DNA from 4 places in the Comamonas sp. MYb21 genome. Region 1 is predicted to be linked to each of the others. Evidence: predicted binding sites of a transcription regulator. Region 1 holds the regulator's gene; each other region holds the start of a gene.
The links. Region 1 encodes sigma-54, which starts transcription at its own class of promoters, with help from an activator protein. Its sites were predicted from a motif close to TGGCANGNAANCTGCTTT; they were not measured.
Positions count from the first base shown of each region.

Region 2: nirB (nitrite reductase large subunit NirB) is a predicted target of sigma-54. The motif match lies at 2,002-2,019, and genes of this name have one in related genera.
Region 3: WH367_RS04170 (urease subunit gamma) is a predicted target of sigma-54. The motif match lies at 2,076-2,093, and genes of this name have one in related genera.
Region 4: hmpA (NO-inducible flavohemoprotein) is a predicted target of sigma-54. The motif match lies at 1,850-1,867, and genes of this name have one in related genera.

Region 1 is NZ_JBBGZC010000011.1:211,374-215,719, forward strand. It holds gene WH367_RS17835 (hypothetical protein) at 1-92, shown strand, start outside; gene WH367_RS17840 (aspartyl/asparaginyl beta-hydroxylase domain-containing protein) at 224-1,147, shown strand; gene WH367_RS17845 (RNA polymerase factor sigma-54) at 1,221-2,828, opposite strand; gene lptB (LPS export ABC transporter ATP-binding protein) at 2,934-3,710, opposite strand; gene lptA (lipopolysaccharide transport periplasmic protein LptA) at 3,734-4,346, opposite strand, start outside.
Region 2 is NZ_JBBGZC010000002.1:56,222-60,567, reverse strand. It holds gene nirB (nitrite reductase large subunit NirB) at 1-1,864, opposite strand, end outside; gene WH367_RS03250 (ABC transporter ATP-binding protein) at 2,170-3,003, opposite strand; gene ntrB (nitrate ABC transporter permease) at 3,000-3,881, opposite strand; gene WH367_RS03240 (CmpA/NrtA family ABC transporter substrate-binding protein) at 3,979-4,346, opposite strand, start outside.
Region 3 is NZ_JBBGZC010000002.1:277,559-281,904, reverse strand. It holds gene ureC (urease subunit alpha) at 1-749, opposite strand, end outside; gene WH367_RS04180 (urease subunit beta) at 799-1,107, opposite strand; gene WH367_RS04175 (HupE/UreJ family protein) at 1,122-1,730, opposite strand; gene WH367_RS04170 (urease subunit gamma) at 1,764-2,066, opposite strand; gene WH367_RS04165 (urease accessory protein UreD) at 2,328-3,158, shown strand; gene WH367_RS04160 (SCO family protein) at 3,197-3,805, opposite strand; gene cyoE (heme o synthase) at 3,813-4,346, opposite strand, start outside.
Region 4 is NZ_JBBGZC010000006.1:263,944-268,289, reverse strand. It holds gene WH367_RS11085 (DUF445 domain-containing protein) at 1-67, opposite strand, end outside; gene WH367_RS11080 (DUF3297 family protein) at 239-490, shown strand; gene hmpA (NO-inducible flavohemoprotein) at 643-1,818, opposite strand; gene norR (nitric oxide reductase transcriptional regulator NorR) at 1,960-3,567, shown strand; gene WH367_RS11065 (FKBP-type peptidyl-prolyl cis-trans isomerase) at 3,653-4,069, opposite strand; gene WH367_RS11060 (pyridoxal-phosphate-dependent aminotransferase family protein) at 4,152-4,346, opposite strand, start outside.

The DNA.
Region 1 (4,346 bases):
AGGCGATGACGCACTGGAGCGGCCAGCAGCGCCAGCTCAACCGCGAGATGCTGCAGCGCCTGAAAACCGCGTTCGCCGCCCAGCCCAAGTAAGCGCGCGGCCCTGGGACGGCTGCAATAGGCCTGCTGCCAGCAGGCCATCAAACCGCCCGGCAGCCCTTGCCGCACGCCAGTTTGCGCTTGCGCAGACAGCCGCCACAGCGCAGTCGCTAAAATCGCTGTCTATGGCAAAAATCATCGTTCTGGCCCTGGTGCTGCTTTTCTTTGGCTGCGGCCTCTACATGCACCTGCGCGGCAAGGTGCGGCACAAGCTGCTGCGCCAGCTGTTTGACCACTCCACCTTTACGGCGCCGTTCAATGTGTTCATGCTGATGTTCAGCAAGGTACCGCGCACGCCCTACCTGCCCACCAGCACCTTCCCCGACCTGGCCCCGCTGCAGGCCCACTGGCGCGAGATCCGCGAAGAGGCCATCGGCCTGCACCAGGCCATGCAGATCAAGGCGGCGGCCAACAACGACGACGCGGGCTTCAACTCCTTCTTCAAGACCGGCTGGAAGCGCTTCTACCTGAAGTGGTATGGCCAGGCCCACCCGTCTGCGATGGAGCTCTGCCCCAAGACCACGGCGCTGGTGCAGGCCATCCCCGGCATCAAGGCCGCCATGTTTGCCGAGCTGCCGCCCGGCGCTAAGCTCAACCTGCACCGCGACCCCTATGCCGGCTCGCTGCGCTACCACCTCGCTGTGCTGGCGCCCAATGACGACCGCTGCATGATCGAGGTCGATGGCACGCCCTACAGCTGGCGCGAGGGCGAAGGCGTGATCTTTGACGAGACCTTCATGCACTGGGCCGAGAACGGCTCCGAAGGCAACCGCATCGTGCTGTTCTGCGATGTCGAGCGCCCGATGACCAATGGCTTTGCGCAGTGGCTCAACCGCTGGCTGGGCACGCATGTGGTGGCTGCTGCCAGCTCGCCCAACAACGAAGGCGATCCGCGCGGCTTCATCAGCCGCATCTTCAAGATCTCGTTCTACATGGGCCAGTACCGCCGCCGCTTCAAGGCCTGGAACAAGACCGCCTACAAGCTCACCAAGTTCGGCCTGATGCTGGCCGTACTGGCCTTGTTCATCTGGTGGCTGTGGCCGAAGTAAATCGGCAGCTTCCACAAGCGAAAACCGCAGTGCCCAGGCAGCTGCGGTTTTTTTATGGTGGCTGAGACTTTGGCTACAGCGCCTTGCGCAAGCTGGCGGGCGGGATGCGCATGGCCTCGCGGTACTTGGCCACCGTGCGGCGCGCGCATTCAATGCCCTGGGCCTGCAGCAGATCGGCGATCTTTGCATCCGACAGCGGCTTCTTCGCGCTTTCCTCGTCGAGCAGCTGCTTGATCAGCGCCTTGACGGCCGTGCTCGACGCGCTGCCGCCGGTCTCGGTGCCCAAGCCCGAGCCAAAGAAGTACTTGAGCTCAAACGTGCCCTGGGGCGTGGCCATGTACTTGGCCGTGGTCACGCGGCTGATGGTGGATTCGTGCAGGCCCAGCTCGTCGGCAATCTCGCGCAGCACCATGGGGCGCATCGCCAGCTCGCCATGCACAAAGAAATTGCGCTGGCGCTCGACGATGGCCTGCGAGACGCGCAAGATGGTGTCAAAGCGCTGCTGGATGTTCTTGATGAACCAGCGCGCCTCCTGCAGCCGCTGCTGCAGTGCGCCATGGCCTTCGCTGCCCTTGTGGCTGCGCAAGGCATTGGCGTAGACATCCTGCACGCGCAGGCGCGGCATCACCTCGGCATTGAGCTGCACGCTGAAACCGGGCACCGGCAGGCCGCGCTCATTGCTGGGTCGCACGATGACATCGGGGATGATGGTGTTGCGGTCCACATCGGCATAGGGCCGGCCGGGGCGGGGTTCGAGCTTGGCGATCAGCGCCAGCGCGCTGCGCACCGCCGCCTCGTTGCAACCGGTCAGCTGCACCAGCTTGCGCACATCACGGCGCGCCAGCAGATCAAGGGACTCCTGGCAGACCAGCAAGGCAGTCTCCAGCGCCAGCGCATCGGCCTCGGGCGTGTCCGAGCCCTCTTCATCCAACAGGCGCTGCTGGGCCTTGATCTGCAGCTGCATGCACTCGGACAGGTTGCGCGCGCCCACACCAATCGGCTCCAGGCTTTGCAGCAAGCGCAGCGCCACGGTCAGGTGGTGCAGCAGCGCCTCGTAGCGCTCGGGGTCCGAAGCATCGCCAAAGCTTTGCGCGAGCTCGGCCAGCGTTTCTTCGAGGTAGCCGTCGTCGTTCAGCGATTCGATCAGAAAGTAGAGCGCGGCCCGGTCTTCCTGGCACAGGCGCAGCGACAAGGCCTGGCGGTGCAGCACATCCTGCAGGCTCAGGTGCTCGCTGCGCCGGTCGGACATCGGCGTCTCGTCGTCATCATCGCCTGCGCTGGAGCGGGCGGGCAGATCGCCGCCCCACTCTTCCCAGTCCGATGCCGAATCGCCGGCAGCGGCCTCGGCATCGACGCCGGTTTCCTTGCCCGCAGCAAAATCCAGCGGCTGGTCGGAGGTTCCGGGCTCGAAATCGCTGCTGTTGCTGGTGTCGGCGCTGGCAGCAGTATCGGCAGCCTTGTCGGCTGCTTCTGCAGCCTCGGCAGATTCAGCGGCGTCTTTACCGGCTTCGGCCTCGGGGGCCTCTTCGCCCTCGCGCTCCAGAAACGGGTTTTCGTCGAGCATCTGCTCGACTTCCTGCGTCAGCTCCTGCGTGGACAGCTGCAGCAGGCGAATCGACTGCTGCAACTGGGGCGTTAGGGTCAGGTTCTGCGATACGCGCAGCGACAGCGACGGCATCATGGCTGCGCCTTTGCAGCGGCTGCGGCAGTTGGCAACAGATCAGCCCTACCGGGCCCGCAGCGCGGGTCGGTAGCTTGGCTGGCACGCCCGCCAAGGCGTGCGGTGTCACATACGGAAATGTTCACCCAGATACACCCTCCGGACCTCTGCGTTCTCCACAATCTCTTGCGGCGTCCCGGCGGCCAGCACCTTGCCATCGCTGATGATGCAGGCATGGTCACAGATACCCAGGGTTTCGCGCACATTGTGGTCGGTGATCAGCACGCCAATGCCGCGCTCCTTGAGGAAGGCGACAATGCGCTGGATCTCGATCACGGCGATGGGGTCGATGCCGGCGAAGGGCTCGTCGAGCAAGATAAAACGGGGCTGGGTGGCCAGTGCACGGGCGATCTCGACGCGGCGGCGCTCGCCCCCGGACAGCGCCACCGACGGTGACTCGCGCAGGTGCTCGACCCGCAGCTCCTGCAGCAGCGCGGTGAGCTGGCGCTCGACCTCGGCGCGCGAGAGCGGCTTGCCATGCTCATCCTTTTGCAGCTCCAGCACGGCGCGCACATTGTCCTGCACGCTGAGCTTGCGAAAGATCGAGGCTTCCTGCGGCAGGTAGGACAGGCCCAGCTGCGAGCGCTGGTGGATCGGCATATTGGCCACCGACTGCCCATCGATGCGGATATCCCCGCCATCGCTGCGCACCAGGCCCACGATCATGTAGAACGAGGTGGTCTTGCCCGCGCCATTGGGGCCGAGCAAACCCACCACTTCGCCCTTGCGCACCGACAGCGATACATCCTTGACCACCTTGCGGCTGCCATAGGACTTCTCCAGGTGCAAGACCTCCAGCTGGCTGCGGTGGTCGCTGTTGGCGACCCGGGCATTGACGGAAATGGTCGACGAGTTTTCTGCCACGGTTACTTGGCTCCGTCGTTCAGTTGGGTGCTGGGGCGCAATGGCGTCTTGTCATCGGCAGCGGGCTTGGCCGGGGCGCTGGCCTTGTCGTCCGCCTTGCCGTCGGCCTTGGGCGTCAGGATCACGCGCACGCGGTCCTTCTTGGGCGCGCCGGGCTTGGGATCGGCCGCCGCCTGGGCACCCTTTTGGCCGGAGACCGTGAAGGTGTCGCTCAGGTTGTTGTAGACGATCAGCGGGCCACTGACCTGGTCGGTCAACGTGGTCTCGCGGTAGCGGCGCAGCTCGCCACGGCGCTCAAAGTGCACGGTGTCGTCGCGGCCGTTATAGGTGATGACCTCGCCTTCGCCTTCGACGAACTCGTCGGGCGCGCCAGGGGCGGAATCCCGCTTTTGGCGGAAGAACGCGAGCTTGCCCGGCGCAGCGGTGACCACGCCGTGCTGGAAGCCGTCGCGGTCCTGGCTCACGGTCAGCTGCGCGCCACGGATGATGATGGTGCCCTTGGTCACCACCACATTGCCCGTGAAGACACTGGTCTGCTTGAGTTCATCGTGGCGGCCATCGTCCGCCTCGATGTTCATGGGCTTGGTGCGGTCTGCACGCTCGGCGTGCGACAGC
Region 2 (4,346 bases), on a different contig from region 1:
GCAGGTCTTCCTTTTTCACGCCCAGCAGGTCGATGCGCTGGCCGCCGGTCACCTTCACGGTGGGGATCTGGTACTTGTCCACCACATCGGCAATGCGGCGCAGCTCGGCGGCCGTGGTCTCGCCCCCCCACATGCGCGGGATCACGCTGTAGGTGCCATCCTTTTGGATATTGGCGTGGCTGCGCTCGTTGATGAAGCGGCTTTGCGGGTCGTCGCGCGCCTCCTTGGGCCAGGTGCTGATCAGGTAGTAGTTGATGGCCGGGCGGCAGCTGGCGCAGCCATTGGGTGTCTTCCATTCCATGAAGCGAAAGACGCTGTCGGTCGTCAGCAGCCGCTGCTCGCGGATCGCATCGCGCACCGCCTGGTGGCCGTGGTCGCTGCAGCCGCACATGGGTTTGGTTTTGGGCGATGCCGAATAATCCCCACCCACGGTAAACATGATGATCTGCTCAACCAGGCCGGTGCAGGAGCCGCAGCTGGCACTGGCCTTGGTGTGCTTGCGCACGTCATCCAGGGTGAACAGGCCCTTGTCCTTGATGGCCTTGCAGATGGCGCCCTTGCTCACGCCATTGCAGCCGCAGACCTCGTCGCCATCGGCCAGTGCGGCAGCCTTGTTCTGGCCCTGGTGGCCGGCATCGCCCAGGTTGGATTCGCCAAACATCAGCTTGTCGCGGATATCGGCCACGCTGCGGCCTTCGCGCAGCAGCTTGAAGTACCAGCTGCCATCGACCGTGTCGCCATAGAGGCACGCGCCCACCAGCCGGTCTTCCTTGATCACCAGCTTTTTGTAGACGCCCGAGTAGGGGTCGCTCAGCACGATCTGCTCGGTGCCCTCCCCACCCTGGAAATCCCCGGCCGAGAACAGATCAATGCCGGTGACCTTGAGCTTGGTGGAGGTGAGCGAGCCCTGGTAGCGGCCAATGCCCATCTCGGCCAGGTGGTTGGCCAGCACCTTGCCCTGCTCAAACAAAGGCGCCACCAGGCCATAGGCAATGCCCCGGTGCGCGGCGCACTCGCCCACCGCATAGATGCGCGGGTCGGTGATGGTCTGCATGGTGTCGCTGACGACAATGCCCCGGTTCACATGCAGGTGCATGGCCTCGGCCAGCGCCGTGTTGGGGCGGATGCCGACGGCCATCACCACCAGATCGGCCTCGATCTCGCGGCCATCGGCAAAGCGCAGCGCACGCACCCGGCCTTCGGCGTTGCCCAGCAACTCCTGCGTCTGCGCCTGCATGAAAAACTGCATACCCCGCTCGATCAGCGATTTCTTCAGCAGCTGCCCGGCCTGGTCATCCAACTGCCGCTCCATCAGCCACTCGCCGGCATGCACCACTGCCACCTGCATGCCGCGCTTCATCAGGCCATTGGCCGCCTCCAGCCCCAGCAGGCCGCCGCCAATGACCACCGCATGGCGCCAGTGCCGGGCCGCATCGATCATCGCCTGGGTATCGGCAATATCGCGGTAGGCCAGCACGCCTTGCAGCTCCTTGCCCGCAATGGGCAGCATGAAGGGGTTGGAGCCCGTTGCCAGAATCAGCCGGTCGTAGTCGGCCGTCACCGCCTCACCATCGGCATTGCGGGCATGCACCACACGGCGGGCGCGGTCCACCGCATGCACCGTGCAGCCGGCATGCAGGCGCACGCCATGCGTCTCGTACCAGCGCCAGTCGTTGAGCACGATGTCATCCAGGGTCTGCTCGCCCGCCAGCACCGGCGACAGCAGGATGCGGTTGTAGTTGGGGTGGGGCTCTGCGCCAAATACCGTTATCTCGTACAGATCCGGTGCCAGCGCAAGCAGCTCTTCGAGCGCACGCACACCCGCCATACCGTTGCCAACCATGACCAACTTGATTTTTTTCATAGCATTTCCCGTGGGCAGCACAAAAAAAAGACGTCTAGGCGCCGCATGCCAGGCATGCGCGCTTAGACGTCTTTGTCTTTGGACGGTAGCGCCACTGTGCACCACCACCCGGTGGCCGCCATGGCCACGCCAAGAGCTATGCAAGTTCCATACCAAGTTGGCTGTCGAAGCGCGCCCGCAGCCGCGCATCGCCTGTGCACATTTTTTGTGCTGCCTCGGTGCCACACTGGCGCCGCCCTGCCTCATTTGCGTGCACAAAAAAGGCGCTCCCTATGAAGCGCCTGTTGCTAGCTAAGTAGGCTTTATCAGGCCACCTTCTCCACATGCACCTGGCGGGTGTAGAGAAAATCGATCACCGCCTTGCGGCAGGTCTGGTACTGCGCATCCTCGGCCAGCGCCACCCGGTTGCGCGGGCGGGCCAGCGGTACCGTCAGCACCTCGCCAATCGTCGCAGCCGGCCCATTGGTCATCATCACAATCTTGTCGGACAGCAGCACGGCTTCATCCACATCATGGGTCACCATCACCACGGTGCTGCGCGTGCGCGCAACGATCTCCAGCAGCTCGTCCTGCAGCTTGGCACGGGTCAAGGCATCGAGGGCGCCAAAGGGCTCGTCCATCAGCAGCACCTGCGGCTCCATCGACAGCGCCCGGGCAATGCCCACGCGCTGCTTCATGCCGCCCGAGATCTCACCGGGGCGCTTGTGCGCAGCATGCGTGAGGCCCACCAGCGCCAGCGCGGCATCGGTGCGGGCGGCGAGCTGGGCCTTGTGCTCGCGCGCGCCAAACACCCGCTCGACTGCCAGGTGCACATTGGCCCAGCAGGTGAGCCAGGGCAGCAGCGAATGGTTCTGGAACACGACGGCGCGCTGCGGCCCCGGCCCCTTGATCTCGCGGTTGGCGCAGAGCAAGGTGCCTTCGCTGGGGCTGGTGAGCCCGGCAATCAGGTTCAGCAATGTGGATTTGCCGCAGCCCGAGTGGCCGATCAGGCTGACAAACTCGCCCTGGGCAATCTCCAGGTTGATGCCCTGCAGCGCCTGAAAAAGGCCCTTGGCGGTCTTGAAGCTTTGCGCCACCTGCTGGATCTCGATGTACTTGCCCTGGGGCGTGGCGGGGATGTTGAGCGTGTTGGGCGTCATGCCTTGACCTCCTCAAAAGTGAATGCCGAAGCCAGGCGGATCAGCGCCCATTCCAGCAGTAGGCCCACGAGGCCGATGACAAAGATCGCAATGATGATGTTCTTGACATTGAGGTTGTTCCACTCGTCCCAGACCCAAAAGCCAATGCCCACGCCACCGGTCAGCATCTCGGCAGCAACGATCACCAGCCAGGCGGTGCCGACGGCCAGGCGCACGCCCGTCAGCATATAGGGCAGCACGGCGGGGAAGAGGATGGTCGTGGCAATCTTCCATTCACTGAGGTTCAGCACCCGCGCCACATTCATATAGTCCTGCGGCACGCGCTGCACGCCTACGGCCGTGTTGATCACCATCGGCCAGATCGAGCAGATGAAGATGGTCCAGATTGCCGCCGGGTTCGCGCCCTTGAACACCAGCAGGCCAATGGGCAGCCAGGCCAGGGGCGAGACCGGGCGCAGCAGGCTGATCACCGGGTTGAACATGCGCGAGAGAAAGTCAAAGCGGCCAATGACAAAGCCCAGCGGAATGCCGACCAGTGCCGCCAGGCCAAAGCCGATGCTCACCCGCTGCAACGAGGCCAGCACGTTCCAGCCCACGCCCTGGTCATTGGGGCCGTTGCGGTAGAAGGGATCGCGAAAAATCTCCTGCGCCTGGGTCCAGGTCTCCTGCGGGCCCGGAATGCCGGGGTTGCCCTGGGCGATGATGGACCACAGCACCAGCAGCAGGCCAAAGCCCAGCACGGGCGGCAGCAGGCTTTGCACCAGCGCGCCAAAGCGCTGCTGCCAAAGGGCAGCCATATCGCGCTTGGCGGCGGCAGGCACGGCAGGCGTGGCAGCAGCAGGCTGGCTGCCCGCTACCACCGGCAAACTCCGCGCCATGTGCTCATGGATGGACAACACCTTGCGCTCGGCTGGGGCCGGCGTGGGCAGGGGCGAAACACTCTCTCGCAATGCAGCGGGCATGGGGCTCTCCTTGTCAGGCCTTGATGGCAAAGCTGTCGGCGTACTTGGCGGGGTCCGAGCCATCCCAGACCTTGCCGTCGATCAGCTGGCTGCTGCGCATGTCCGACTTGGGCACGGCGATCTTCAGCTGCGCAGCCGCTTCCTTGTACAGGGCGGTCTGGTTGATCTTCTTGGCAACGGCCAGGTAGTCAGGGTGGCTCTTGAGCAAACCCCAGCGCTTGTGCTGGGTGAGGAACCACATGCCATCGGACAGATAGGGGTAGCTGGCCTCGCCATCGGCGAAGAACTTCATGTGGTTGGGGTCGTCCCAGGTCTTGCCCAGGCCGTTTTGGTAGCGGCCCAGAATGCGCTGGTTGATGGCATCGACGCTGGTGTTCACAT
Region 3 (4,346 bases), on a different contig from region 1:
ATCGCCACCTGGGTGTCGGTGAGCTCGGCCACGTCCAGGCAGTTGTCGATGGCCGCTGGCGTGCTGCCCCAGTCCTCGTGCAGCTTGAGGCCAATCGCGCCGGCATCGATCTGCTCATGCAGGGCCAGCGGCAAGCTCGCATTGCCCTTGCCCAGAAAACCCAGGTTCATCGGGAAGGCATCGGCCGCCTGCAGCATGCGCTCCATGTTCCAGGCGCCGGGCGTGCAGGTCGTCGCAAAGGTGCCGGTGGCCGGGCCGGTGCCGCCGCCAATCATCGTCGTCACGCCGCTGGTCAGCGCCTCCTCGATCTGCTGGGGCGCGATGAAGTGGATGTGCGTGTCGATGCCGCCAGCGGTGACGACCATGCCTTCGCAGCTGATGATCTCGGTGCCTGGGCCGATGATGATGTCCACACCTGGCTGCGTGTCCGGGTTGCCGGCCTTGCCAATCGCGGCAATGCGGCCGGCCTTCAGGCCAATGTCTGCCTTGACGATGCCCCAGTGGTCGATGATCAGCGCATTGGTCAGCACCGTGTCCATCGCGTCCTGCGCACTGCTGCGCTGGCTTTGCGCCATGCCGTCACGGATGGTCTTGCCACCGCCAAACTTCACCTCTTCGCCATAGCCGCCCGCGCGCAGGGTAAAGTCCTGCTCCACCTGCACGACCAGTTCGGTATCGGCCAGGCGCAGGCGGTCACCCACCGTGGGCCCATAGGTCTCTGCGTATGCGCGTCTGTCCATCGTTGCCATCAGAACCATCCTGTCTTAGAACCTGGGCACAGGCACAGCATGCCGGGCCTCATTCCAGCGCCCCTTGCACCAGGCCGCGAAAACCGTAGATCTGCCGCTCGCCGCCAACATCCACCAGCTCCACCGTGCGCTGCTGGCCGGGCTCAAAGCGCACCGCCATGCCGCTGGCAATATGCAGTCGCATGCCATGCGCCGCCTGGCGGTCAAAGACCAGGCCGGCATTGGTCTCGGCAAAGTGGTAGTGCGAGCCGACCTGGATGGGCCGGTCGCTGGCGTTGTGCACCACCAGCGTGGCGGTGCGGCGCCCCGGGTTCAGCACATGTTCGCCGTCATTCAGCAGTAGTTCACCTGGGATCATGTTGCGGCTCCTCGTCAGGCCAGGCGCGTCAGCATGGCCGCGCCCAAGACCGCGGTGGCGCCGCCTGCCAACTTGGCCAGCCAGCGGTGGCGCTGCATCAGGGCCTTGCCCAGCACCATGCCGCCGACATGCAGCAGGGCCGAGCCCAGCGCCATGCCCGCCAGGGCCCCTGCCGATGCCAGCGCAGAATCGGCCGCCAGCTCAAAGCCGTGGGCCGCGCCATGGAAAAACGCAAACACCCCGGCGAGCGCAGCGGCCAGCACCCAGGGCATCTGCTTTTGCACCGCCACCAGCAGGCCCAGCACCAGCACCGATGCGGCAATCATCGGCTCCACGCCGGGCACCCACAGACCGGCAAAACCTGCCAGCGCCCCCGCCACCAGCAGGGCCACAAAGGCGGCCGGGGCGCGCCAGGCGGGCGTCACCGTCAGCGCACTCCAGGCGCCCACGGCCAGCATCGCCGCCATATGGTCCGCGCCGGTAAACGGGTGGGCAAAGGCATGGCCAAAGCTGCTCAAAAAGCCATGGTGGCCGCCGCCGTCGCTGCCCACATGGGCAAGTGCGGACAGGGGCAAGGCGGCAGCGGCAGCCGCCACGGTGGCAGAGAGTTTCTTGAAGTTCATGGTGCTAGGCTTGCGCAAGGGAAAAGAGGGGATTCAGACAATGGGCTCATGCACGGTGACGAGCTTGGTGCCATCGGGAAAGGTCGCCTCGATCTGGATATCGGCAATCATCTCGGGGATGCCCTCCATCACATCGGCGCGCGTGAGCACCGTGCGGCCAGCGCTCATCAACTGGGCAACCGTTTTGCCATCGCGCGCGCCCTCCATCACAAAGGCGCTGATCAGCGCCACCGCCTCGGGGTAGTTCAGCTTGAGCCCCCGGGCCAGGCGCCGCTCGGCCAGCAAGGCGGCGGTAAAGATCAGCAGCTTGTCTTTTTCGCGAGGTGTCAGTTCCATACCTAGTGCAAAGCAAGGCACATGCCAAGGCGCTGCAGCGGCAGGGCATGCACGCTTTCCGTGCTGCATCCTCTGCTCCTTGCACCACAAGCATGCAGACCTGCCGCGCATGCACCAATTCAGCACAGCCAGCACCCCAGAGCGGTGCAGTTCCTGGCACGTGGCTTGCAAAACCCCAGCCATGTCTTGCGCACCCTACTCACCTCCAATCCCGGCCCTTGGGCCCTGCTGCCCAGCGGGCATTCAGCACCAGCCGCAGCCATGAGCTGGCATGCCCAACTAGACCTGCGCTACGGCCAGCAAGCCGGCAAGACGTCAGTGCAGTTCAGCCACGATGGCCCGCTGCGCATTCTCAAAAGCCTCTACCCCGAAGGCCCAGGCATTTGCCACAACGTGCTGGTGCACCCGCCCGGTGGCCTGGTGGGGGGCGATGTGCTGGATATCTCGGTGGAGGTAGAGGCGGGCGCGCATGCGCTCATCACCACGCCGGGCGCGACGCGCTTTTACAAGAGCAATGGCCAGCCGGCCTTGCAGCGCACCCGCCTTAAGCTGCAGGCCGGCGCCCGGCTGGAATGGCTGCCGCTGGAGGCCATTGCCTACAATGCCTGCGACGCGGCCAATGAGCTGCAGATGGAACTGGCACCGGGAGCCGAGCTGCTGACCTGGGACATCACCGCGCTGGGCCTGCCGCTGGCCGGTCAGCCCTTTACCCAGGGCGTGTTTTCACAGCACATCGCCTGGCCGGGGCATTTTCTGGAACGGGGCCGCATCCGGGCCGATGATGAGTTGCTGCTCAACGGCCGGCTGGGCCTGGCGGGCCAGCGCTGCATGGGCAGCTTGCTCTATGCCAGCGGCTCGCCGATCACCCGCGCGCAACGCGAAGCGCTGCTGGAGAGCACCCAAATGTTGCTAGATACTGCCCCAGTGGAGTTGATGGCCGGGGTGACCGCACCCAACGAGCACATGCTGGTGCTGCGTGGCCTGGCGCCCGTGGTGGAGCCTGCCATGCAGCTGTGGAAGACGGTCTGGGGCCACTGGCGCAGCAGCCTCTGGGGCTTGCCAGCGCAGCGGCCGCGTATCTGGTCGATGTGAGTGCAGCGCTTGCCCTGCGCTGTTAAGCGTGTAAGCGCTTAAGCGCCGTCGATCAGCTGCTCAATGTCCTTGGCCAGGGTATCGACTGGCGTGCCATAGCGGCTGTACAGACGCAGGCGGCCTTCGGAGTCGAAGATGTAGTCACCCGCAGTGTGGTCCATCGTGTAGCTGCCCGGGGTCTGGCCCTCGACCCGCTTGTAGTAGACCTTGAAGTCCTTGGCCATCTTGGCCGTTTCCTCGTCGCTGCCGCGCAGCGCCAGAAAGCTGGGGTCAAAGTTGGCCAGGTAGGCCTGCAGAATCTCGGGCGTGTCGCGGGAGGGATCGACCGAGGCAAAGATCACCTGCAGCTTGTCACCCTTGGCGCCGAGCTTTTGCTTGACGGCGGCCAGGTCACCCAGGGTGGTCGGGCAGACATCGGGGCACTGGGTAAAGCCAAAGAACACCAGCACGACCTTGCCCTGGAAATCCGCCATGCTGCGGCGCTGGCCATGCTGGTCGGGCATGGAGAAGTCCTGCCCATACTCCTTGCTGCCGGTCAGGTCGATGGCGTTGAAATCGGCCTTGGATTTACAGGCGGTGAGGACACCGGCGGCCGAGGCCAGCATGGCCGAGCCCGCCAGCCAGCGAAGGGCATTGCGCTTGTTCATTGCAGATTTACCAGCTCACATAGTGGTCCACCAACAGCGCCACAAACAGCAGGCTGAGGTAGACCAGCGAAAAACGGAAAGTCTTGCGCGCCAGCGCATCGGAGTAATTGCGCCACAGCGCAAAGGCATAGCCAAAGAACCCGGCACCCAGCACGACTGCGGCCACCAGGTAGATCCAGGAGCTCATCTGGATGATGAAGGGCAGCAGGCCGGCGGCAAACAAGACCACGGTGTAGAGCAAGACCTGCACGCGGGTGTAATAGTTCCCATGGGTGACCGGCAGCATCGGCAGGCCGGACTTGCGGTAGTCCTCGACCCGGTACAGCGCCAGTGCCCAGAAGTGCGGCGGCGTCCACAGGAAGATGATCAAAAACAGCAGCAGTGCCTGGGGCGAGACATCGCCGGTCATCGCGGCCCAGCCCAGCACGGGGGGCATCGCGCCCGATGCGCCACCGATCACGATGTTCTGCGGCGTCAGCGGCTTGAGGATCACCGTGTAGATGACGGCATAACCGACAAAGGTCGCAAAGGTCAGCCACAT
Region 4 (4,346 bases), on a different contig from region 1:
GCAGCAAGGGGGTGAGCTTGGCGCGGCGCAGCAAACGCTGCTGCTCGTCGGTCAGTAGCAAAGGCATGGCGACCACTGTAGCGGCAAGCAGCGGGCCTTGCCAAGTCAGCCAACTGCGCGGTTTGCCTGCCTCTTGCCTGCCATCTCCCCTCGTTTCCCTCCACCATGCGAGGTGCCGCCAAAGTGTGGACAATGGCGGCCTGTGCGGCCCAGGGCCGCGTTCTCTTCTGCACCAACCATGACCGATACCACTGCCCGCCCCGAACTGCCCGACCACCTGTCCATCGACCCCAAGAGCCCGCACTTTGTGCGCGAGGTCTTCAACCATGACATCGGCATCCGCTTCAACGGCACCGAGCGGGTGGATGTCGAGGAATACTGCGTGAGCGAAGGCTGGGTCAAGGTGCCCGCCGGCAAGACCGTGGACCGCAAGGGCAAGCCCCTGCTGATCAAGCTCAAGGGCAAGGTCGAGGCCTATTACAAGGACTGAGTCCTGGGCTGATCGCCCCCCGCTGGGCTGCATAGAATGCGGCCCGTAAAACGAAAACCCGACCCAGGCGGGCCTTTCAAGGCGAGCATGGCTCGGGTTTTTGTATGTGGCGCGGTCGATGCCGCGCGCCTCAGCGCTTCAGAAGCTTGCGATCAGGCCAGCGCCTCGGCCGGGCCAAAGAACTCATAGCGCACCTGGGCATCGGGCACGCCGAGCTTGCGCAGCGAGGCCTTGACCGAGCGCATAAAGGGCTTGGGGCCAAGAAAGTAGACATCGGCATCGCGCGAGGCCGGCAGCCACTGGCCCAGCAGGTCCTCGGTCAGATGGCCCTGGGCAGCCACCGCCTCGCCGTCGGCCACCTTGTCGTACACATAGAGCGGCTGCAGCTGGCGGTGCGCCTGGGCCAGCGCATCGATTTGCGGGCGGAAGGCATGCACGGCGCTGTCCCGGGCGCAGTGGATAAAGGTGATGGGGCGCTCGGTCTGCAGCGCGGCTTCGAGCATCGGCAAGGTGGGGGTGATGCCCACGCCACCGCTGATCAGCACCAGCGGGCGCTCGCTCGCCTGCAAGGTGAAATGGCCGGCCGGTGCAAACAGCTCCAGGGTGTCGCCCACTTGCAGGTCATGCAGGTAGTTGGAGACCTTGCCACCGGGCTCGCGCTTGACGCTGATGCGGTAGCTGCGGCCATTGCTCGGGGCCGACAGCGAGTAGTTGCGGCGCTGCTCGGTGCCACCCACGATGGCGCGCAGGCCGATGTACTGGCCCGGCTGGTGGGTGATCACGGCCTTGCCGTCCACCGGCTCCAGGTAGAAGGAGCTGATCTCGGCGCTCTCGGCCACCTTCTGCACCAGCTTGAAGCTCCGCGCACCGCGCCAGCCGCCTTCAGCATGGGCAATGTCGTCATAGGCCTTGGCCTCGGCAGCGATCAGGATGTCGGCCAGCTGGGTGTAGGCAGCGGCCCAGGCATCGATCACCGCATCGGTGGCAATTTCGGCGCCCAGCACCTCGCGGATCGCGCGCAGCAGGCAGCTGCCAACGATCTGGTACTGGTCCGGCTGCACCTGCAGCGCCACATGCTTGTTGATGATCTGGGCGGGCAGGTCGCCCAGGTTCTCCAGCTTGTCGATGTGCTTGGCGTACATCAGCACGCTATGGGCCAGTGCGCGGGGCTGGGCACCGCTTTGCTGGTGGGCCTGGTTGAACAGCGGGCGCACCTCGGGGTACTCGCTCAGCATCATTTGGTAGAAATGCGTGGTCAGCGCTTCCCCGCCGGTCTCCAGCAGCGGGACGGTGGCCTGGATGATCTGTTTTTGGCTATCGCTCAGCATTTAACTCTCCTTGCATGTGGTTGGTCTTGACAATGCATGCAGCGTGCCAACACCGTGTTTGTGGAATATCAATACCTTGCACAATGCATGCAGTCATACTGACATCACCTAAATGCTGTGTTTTTGACACCCCGAGTCGTTTTGACATCCTCCAAAATCCTCAACGCCGTGATTCCGCTGGTGGCCGATCTGGCCCAGGAGCTGCCCGAGCGCGAGCGCCTGCGCCGCCTGCTCGCGGCCCTGCGCACCTTGTTGCCCGCCGATGCGGTGGCGCTGCTGCGCCTCAACGGCGAGTGGCTGGAGCCCGTGGCCATCGATGGCCTGGTGCCCGATACCCTGGGCCGGCGCTTCAAGGTGGCCGAGCACCCGCGCCTGGCCCAGCTGCTGGCCGCTGGCCAGGCCATGCGCTTTGCGCCCGACAGCCCCCTGCCCGACCCCTATGACGGCCTGATCACCACCCCGGGTGAGCTGCATGTGCATGACTGCATGGGCTGCGTGCTGCAGACCGGCGGCCTCGCCTGGGGCCTGTTGACCCTGGATGCGCTGGAGCCCGACCGTTTTGCCGATGGCAATGCGCTCGAACTGCTGCAGGCCTTCAGCAACCTGGCTGCCGCCACGGTGGCCACGGCCGAGCGGGTGCAGCAGCTGTCCCAGGCCGCCCGCAGCGCCAGCGCGCCGGCGCCGCGCAACCCGGGCGCGGATCGCAGCCGCCAGATCCTGGGCACCAGCCCTGCGATCCGCCAGCTGCAAAGCAGCATTGCGCTGGTCGCCGCCAGCGACCTGTGCGTGCTGATCACCGGCGAGACCGGCACCGGCAAGGAGCTGGTCGCCCAGGCCGTGCATGCGCAGTCGCCGCGCGCGGCACAACCGCTGGTCAGCATCAACTGCGCCGCCCTGCCCGACAACCTGGTCGAGAGCGAGCTGTTCGGCCATGTGCGCGGCGCCTTCACCGGCGCGTTGAGCGAGCGGCGCGGCAAGTTTGAGCAGGCCCAGCATGGAACTCTTTTCCTCGACGAGGTCGGCGAGCTGTCGCTGTCGGTGCAGGCCAAGCTGCTGCGCGTGCTGCAAAGCGGCCAGCTGCAGCGCCTGGGCTCGGACCGCGAGCACCAGGTCGATGTGCGCGTGATCGCCGCCACCAACCGCGACCTGGCCGCCGAAGTGCAGGCCGGCCGTATGCGCGCCGATTTCTACCACCGCCTCTGCGTCTACCCGGTCGTGGTGCCGCCGCTGCGTGCGCGGGACAGCGACACCCTGGTCCTCGCCGGCTGCTTTCTGGAAGAGAACCGCGCCCGCCTGCAGCTGGGCGGTCTGCGGCTCGATGCCGCCGCCCAGGCCGCCCTGCTGCGCTACCCCTGGCCTGGCAATGTGCGCGAGCTGGAGCACTGCATCAGCCGCGCCGTGCTCAAGGCGCTCAGCCGCACCCTGGGCCAGCGCAAGGACAGCAGCAAGCCGCGCATGCTGAGCATTGGCGAGGAAGACCTCTGGGACGGCGCCGCCGCCGCACCGCTGCCGCCCGGCCAGCAGGCAACGGGCCTTATCGCGCCGCTACCCGCTGCCGAAGTGGCCGAAGGGCTAGCCGCCAGTGCCGAGACCTTGGGCCTGCGCGCCCAGGTGGAACGCTACGAGCGCCAGCTGCTCAGCGCCAGCCTGGCCCGCCATAACGGCAACTGGGCGGCAGCCGCGCGCGAGCTGCAGCTGGACCGCGCCAACCTGCAGCGGCTGGCCAAGCGGCTGGGGGTGGAGCGCTGAGCCGTCAATGCACCCATCGCCTAAACAACAAAAAGCCTCCGCGCCAGCAAGACGCGAAGGCTCTACAGCGTGTGGGAAGCGCGGCTTAGCGGCCCTTGACGCCCAGCAGTTCCACTTCAAAGTTCAAGGTGGCGTTCGGCGGGATCACGCCGCCCGCGCCACGGGCGCCATAGGCGATGGAGGCCGGGCAGGTCAGCTTGGCCTTGCCGCCGACCTTCATCAGCTGCAGACCTTCGGTCCAGCAGGGGATCACGCCACCCAGCGAGAACTCGATCGGCTCACCGCGCTTGTAGGAGCTGTCGAACTCCTTGCCGCTGTCGGGGAAGGTGCCCTTGTAGTGCACCTTGACGGTATCTTCCTTCTTGGGGCTGACGCCGGTGCCGTCCTTGATGCTTTCAAACACCAGGCCGCTCTTGGTCGTCACAGGCTTGCTTTGTGCCTGGGCGAAGCCAGCGGTCAGGGCGATGGCAGCGAACAAGGCGCTGGCGGTCAATGCTTTCATGGCGAAATCCAATCCAATGTTCTTCAGAAAAACCAGCATTCTGCACCCGTATAGCAGGTGCAGAACACGTTAAAAACACAAGTTAACCCTTGATACCCAAACCATCGAGCGCCTGGCGCAAGTGGCCCACGGTGCGATCGACGTTGTGCCATTTGTCCAGGCCAAACAGGCCGATGCGGAAGGTCTTGAACTCCGGCCCTTCGTCGCACATCAGCGGCACGCCAGCGGCGGTCTGCAGGCCCACGCTGGCGAACTTCTTGCTGTTCTGGATCTCGGG